DNA from 2 places in the Pontibacter sp. H249 genome. Region 2 is predicted to be linked to the other one. Evidence: riboswitches for the same ligand, from Rfam matches in the RefSeq annotation. Region 2 holds a riboswitch; the other holds the start of a gene.

Region 1 (3,150 bases), on a different contig from region 2:
TAGGGTCTTGGGGTTTACAGAAAGCGGACCAGTAGATCCATAGCACCCACCCAGCGTATTGGCACAAACTATAAACCAATCGGTAGGGTCGTATACTTTGCCGGGACCAAACAACTCGCCCCACCAGTCGGTGAAGTCGGAGCTGCCGGTAAGGGCGTGGCACACCCATACTACGTTGTTTTGCTGGCTGTTTAACTGGCCATAGGTAGTGTAAGCCAACTGGAAACCGGGAAGCGTTGCCCCCGATTCCAGCCTGAATTGCTTTTGGTAATGATATGTGTGGTGCTCTGGCATGTGTTACTTAGTTTAAAACTGGTTCGGGCTCCGCTATGCTTATTTGCGCAAAAGCCTGTTCAAAATCTGCTTTGATGTCTTCGATGTGTTCGATACCTGCCGATACACGCAGCAAGGTTGGCTCTACCCCTGCTCGTAACTGCTCTGTATCGCTAAGCTGTTGGTGTGTAGTAGAGGCCGGATGGATTATCAGCGTTTTGGCATCGCCTACGTTAGCCAAATGACTTACCAATTGCAGGCCATCCACAAATTTTTCAGCTTGCTTTTTGTCACCCTTCAATTTAAAGGACAGCACACCACCAAAGCCGCGTTTCAGGTATTTCTTCGCTAATGTATGGTACTTGCTGCTCTCCAGCCCCGGATAATTCACGCTTTCTACCAGCTCGTGCTGCTCCAGCCACTTCGCTAGTTCCAGTGCATTCTGCACCGTTCTGTCCACGCGCAGCGATAGTGTTTCCAGCCCTTGCAGCAACAGGAACGAGTTAAATGGGCTAAGTGCCGGACCGAAATCGCGCAAGCCTTCTACCCTGGCACGAATGGCAAAGGCAATGTTACCAAACGGACCATCTGCTCCGAAAACTTCCCAAAAATTAAGGCCGTGGTAACCTTCTGCCGGTTCCGAAAACTGTGGGAACTTACCATTGCCCCAGTTAAAGTTCCCACCGTCTACAATCACGCCGCCTATGCTGGTGCCGTGTCCGCCAATCCATTTTGTAGCCGACTCTACCACTATGTTTGCTCCATGCTCCAATGGTCTGAACAGGTATCCTCCTGCGCCAAATGTATTGTCTACGATCAGCGGAATATCATACTTGCTGGCAAGTGCGGCAATGGCCTCAAAATCGGGAATGTTAAAGCGCGGGTTACCTATGGTTTCTACATAAATCGCTTTTGTGTTTTGGTCTATTAGCTTTTCGTAGCTCGCCACTTCTTCGTTCTCCGCAAATCGTGCATCAATACCCAGGCGCCTGAACGACACCTTGAATTGATTATAGGTACCACCATACAAGTAGCTGGTAGCTACAAAATTGTCGCCGGCCTGCAGGATGTTGTTTAAGGCAATAAACTGGGCCGCCTGCCCCGATGCTACCGCAACCGCAGCCACACCACCCTCTAAAGCAGCTACGCGCTTCTCAAAGACATCGGTGGTTGGGTTCATGATGCGGGTGTAAATGTTGCCAAACTCTTTCAGGGCAAACAGGTTGGCACCGTGCTCTGCGTTTTTAAAAGTGTAAGAAGTTGTTTGGTAGATAGGGACAGCACGCGACTGAGTAGTTGGGTCTATTTCCTGGCCGGCATGCAGCTGCAATGTTTCGAAGTGCAATGGTTTTGTTGACATGATAGAGTTGAGTTAAAGTTTCTGGATGAAAAATTGAAAAGTATAGAGGCTGGCATAACTGCAGGTATACAATGCAGCGCAAAGCAGACACAGATCTGCAGCAAAGCCAACAAGAATATTAAGAGAGGTTTAGGCTAGCAACAACAGCAAGCCATCATGCGCATGGGATTACGCATAGTAAAAGTATACTGCAGATAAGAGATACATGCAGTTAATATAACCAGCAAAAAAGCAGGCTGTGGTAACGCTAAAAATTGTGCTGTGTGATGGATTCCCTTGTTCATAAACCTTATCAATTTATATGCATCCGGCTGTTTTCCGGAATCAGGAATTAGCACCTTCTCCTCCCTGGTTAGGTTGCTAGCGCTTCACAGAGCCTGTCTCTCCACGCTTCTTTATAAATCAATTTCCGGGTAAGGGATAATTGACTTGATGATGCAAGTATACGGCAGCTTTTTCTAAATAGCCAAAATTTATTTTCAGTTTTTTCCTGCTGCTGCTATCCGGTAAAAGTATAAACAGCAAAAAATTTATACTTTATACGTTGCAACTGATTGCACATTAAGCGCCACTTCATAAAATACCTGAAATTTATACTTTTGCGGCACCTGTTATACTTTTAAACAAGCAGCCCTCCTAGTTGTTCAGAGTATAAAAAGTAGCGTTAAATTAACTAAATTGCGCCACTACCTACCACTATGAGAATTCTTCTAACCGGAGCCAATGGCTATATAGGCAAGCGCCTGCTACCGCTTTTAGTAGCGCAGGAGCACGATGTAATTTGCATGGTGCGCGATCCCAGGCGTTTTGACTTACCAGCCACGCTCAAAGAAAAAGTACAAGTTGTAAAAGGCGACTTGCTCCATCAGAACTCTCTAAAAAATTTACCGACTGATATTGATGCAGCTTATTATTTAGTGCACTCGATGGGTGGTTCGGGCCACGATTTCTCAGATCTTGAAGCTACATCTGCCCAAAACTTTGTTACTTATTTAAACATTACAACTGCCCGGCAACTGGTATACTTAAGTGGTATTGCCAACGTCAGCAACTTATCCAGGCACCTTTCTTCCCGTCTGCACGTCGAAACTATACTGGCTCAGGCAAAAGCTAAACTTACGGTATTGCGGGCTGCAATTATAATAGGCTCTGGCAGCGCCTCCTTCGAGATTCTCCGAGATCTGGTAGAAAAACTACCCGTAATGATTACTCCGAAATGGCTAAACTCCAGGTGCCAGCCTATTGCCATACGTGATGTAATGTTTTACCTGACACAGGTGCTAGGCAATGAAAGATGCTATGGTAAAAGCTTTGAAATCGGAGGACCCGATGTACTTACTTACAAAGAAATGATCCTGCGTTTTGCCAGGCTGCGCGGCCTGAAGCGTTACCTGATCTCGGTGCCGGTGCTTACTCCTCGCCTGTCTTCTTACTGGCTATACTTTGTAACCAGCACCAGCTTTAGCCTTGCCAAAAGTTTAGTAGATAGCCTGCGAAACGATGTAGTGGTTAAAGAT
Region 2 (3,150 bases):
CAAAGAATGCCAGTACGTGGCTGATAAAGTGGCGTTCGCCATCGTTCAGGTTCTCCCAGTCTTTAATGTCCTGCGATAGGTCGATCTCTTCAGCTGTCCAGAAGCTGGCCTCCGCCTGCTTATACATCTGCCAGATGTCGTCGTGCTGGATCGGGAACAGTACAAAGCGGTTTGGATTCTCTTGTAATATTGGCTCCATAAACTAATAATTAAGCGTTTTATTGGTTGAAGGGGTAAGCAAAACCTTGCTTAGAAAACACCCCATTGTATTGATTGTTTCAGGTGGATGCTGCTTGGCATCCGGTAACATCGTGACTTCAAATATATAGAATTGAACTTGAATTACGGGGCTAAAGTTGTTCAATTTATTCACACTTTGTTAAGCTTCTGATAGCTTGTTGTTTATGTTGCAATGCACATACTTTTCCACATAGGTTATCAACTATATAGTTTTGTTGTGATATTGTTATGAAAATATAAAATCATTGTTAAATACCGTTTTTGCAGGTTTAGGGACATTCTTTAGTAAAAAGACTGAAAATTGAGTGTGTACTTATGTGTAAAGTTTGGTGTCTCCAGGCAATGTTTGTGAAATGGAAAACAGATTTACACAGCAGCTGTTGAAAATGTGGATTACTAAGGCAGCATGTATGTAGTTAAAGTATAGTTGTTTAGGGTGCGATTTTGAGTCGCTTTAAAAACCTGTTGTGGATTTCAACATCGTTATCCACATTTTAGTGTGTAGCATCTGGGTAGGGTTTAACAATTTATACTACAAGGCGTTGCATAATTAAAATATAGGCCGTACTTTTGCAGACTAAATTTTAAACATACATTGAAGCTGATGTACGCAATTGTAGAAATCGCAGGTCAACAGACCAAAGTAGAGAGCGGTAAGTTCATCTACGCTAACAAGCTTTCCGGCAATGAGGGTGACGCCGTAGAGTTCACCAATGTTCTTCTTACTGATGATAACGGCACTATTACTTTAGGTGCTCCTTTCGTTGACGGTGTTAAGGTTGTAGGTAAAATCCTTACTAGCACTGTGAAAGGCGACAAAGTAATCGTTTTCAAAAAGAAGAGAAGAAAAGGATACCGTAAGAAGAATGGTCATCGCCAGCACTTCACAAAGGTCCTGATCGAGAGCATTGGTTAAGCAGTAAGAAGAAATTAATCGAAGAATCTTTTCAGGGGAAGCACCCGCTAACCTGAATTAAATTTTAAACAAAATGGCACACAAAAAAGGAGCTGGTAGTTCTAATAACGGCCGCGAGTCACACTCAAAAAGACTTGGTGTTAAGATTTACGGTGGCCAGGACATCATCGCTGGTAACATCATTGTAAGACAAAGAGGTACTGCACACCACCCAGGCAAAAACGTGGGTATGGGCAAAGACCACACACTGTTTGCTTTAGTTGACGGCGTTGTAGAGTTCAGAAAGAGCGTTAAGAACCGTTCTTATGTATCTGTACTTCCAAAAGTAGAAGCAGAAGCGTAAGCAAAGTATAACTGTATAATGCAGTTAAGGGAAAGGGATACTTTTTAGTATCCCTTTTTTATTTTACGTCATAGGGATAACTACTCCTGATCGTTGTCGTATATAAATACAAAGAGGTTATAGATTGGAAACAAATTAAACCTCTCTTGAAAAGGGATGCATTGCATCTCTTTTCGCATTTATAGGCTCCTGAAAGCCAATTTTGAAGCTCGATGTAACAAATATTTATTTTTTTCGGATATCTGTTTAACTTGCAGCTTCTTATCAAGAAAGACCGAGGGATAGGGCCCTATGACGTCTTAGCAACCTTGTACAAGCCTGGTGCTAATTCCCTTCCTAGCTATACTTTAGCCGGGAGAAGATAAGATGTATATCCTACCTAAGGGTGTCCTTCTTGATAAGTAACCGCAGCAGACTTACGAGAAGAAAGGCACCGAACATGACCAAGACACATCCGATTTACCAGCTATTAAAAGAGCGTGTGCTCGTGCTTGATGGCGCTATGGGAACTATGATCCAGCGTTACCAGCTTTCAGAGGCCGATTTCCGTGGCGAACGCTTTAAAGATCATGCGTCTGATCTAAAAGGTAATAACGATTTGCTGTCCATCACGCGTCCGGATGTGATCAAGGCTATCCATACCGAATATTTAGAAGCCGGCGCTGATATTATTGAAACAAATACTTTTAGCGGCACCAGCATCGCTATGGCTGACTACCACCTGGAGCATATTGTGTATGAACTCAATTATGAGTCGGCGAGAATAGCACGTGAGGCTGCGGATGAAGTGGAGGCAAAGAATCCTGCGCACAAACGCTTTGTAGCCGGGGCCATTGGCCCGACAAACCGAACGGCTTCCCTTTCTCCGGATGTAAATAACCCCGGTTACCGAGCCATTACATACGACCAGCTGGTGGAGGCATATTATGAGCAGGTGCGTGGCCTGGTGGACGGTGGTTCTGACTTACTTTTAGTTGAAACGGTATTTGATACGCTAAACTGTAAGGCTGCGCTTTATGCTATCCAAGAGTATATAAACAACGGAGGTAAAGAGCTTCCGATTATGGTTTCTGGTACTATAACGGATGCCAGCGGCCGTACCTTGTCTGGTCAAACGGTGGAGGCTTTCTGGAACTCCATTTCACATGCGCCTATACTTAGCATTGGCTTTAACTGTGCTTTGGGCGCACGTCAGTTGAAGACACACATTCAGGAGCTGGCCCGCATTTCCGACTGTTACATTAGTGCTTACCCCAATGCAGGCTTGCCAAACGCTTTTGGCGGCTACGACGAAACAGCCCAGCAAATGGGAGCCATTGTAGAGGAGTACCTGAAGGAGGGACTGGTAAACATACTAGGTGGTTGTTGTGGCACTACGCCCGTACATACTAAAGTAATCGCAGACTTAGTGCAGAAGTATAAACCGCACACGCCCACTCCAGTAGCACCTCTCCCACGCTACAGCGGCCTCGAGCCTCTTACCATTACCCAGGATACACTTTTCGTAAATGTTGGCGAGCGCACCAACGTGACCGGATCCAAGATGTTTGCCCGCCTTATTGTGAATGGCAAATTTGAGGAAGCGCTGGCTGTGGCACAGCAGCAGGTAGAGGGCGGCGCCCAGATCATCGACGTGAACATGGACGAAGGC

The links. A riboswitch is a leader RNA that binds a small molecule or an ion and turns the genes downstream of it on or off. The one in region 2 is predicted to bind S-adenosylmethionine.
Region 1: another riboswitch for S-adenosylmethionine. It lies ahead of WG943_RS09055 (O-acetylhomoserine aminocarboxypropyltransferase/cysteine synthase family protein); the one in region 2 lies ahead of metH (methionine synthase).

Annotation. Positions count from the first base shown of each region.
Region 1 is NZ_JBBKTR010000005.1:180,605-183,754, forward strand. It holds gene metX (homoserine O-acetyltransferase MetX) at 1-294, opposite strand, end outside; gene WG943_RS09055 (O-acetylhomoserine aminocarboxypropyltransferase/cysteine synthase family protein) at 302-1,633, opposite strand; SAM riboswitch class I at 1,928-2,037, opposite strand; gene WG943_RS09060 (SDR family oxidoreductase) at 2,332-3,150, shown strand, end outside.
Region 2 is NZ_JBBKTR010000022.1:49,996-53,145, forward strand. It holds gene WG943_RS20065 (ribonucleoside-diphosphate reductase small subunit) at 1-199, opposite strand, end outside; gene rplU (50S ribosomal protein L21) at 845-1,156, shown strand; gene rpmA (50S ribosomal protein L27) at 1,230-1,499, shown strand; SAM riboswitch class I at 1,758-1,867, shown strand; gene metH (methionine synthase) at 1,939-3,150, shown strand, end outside.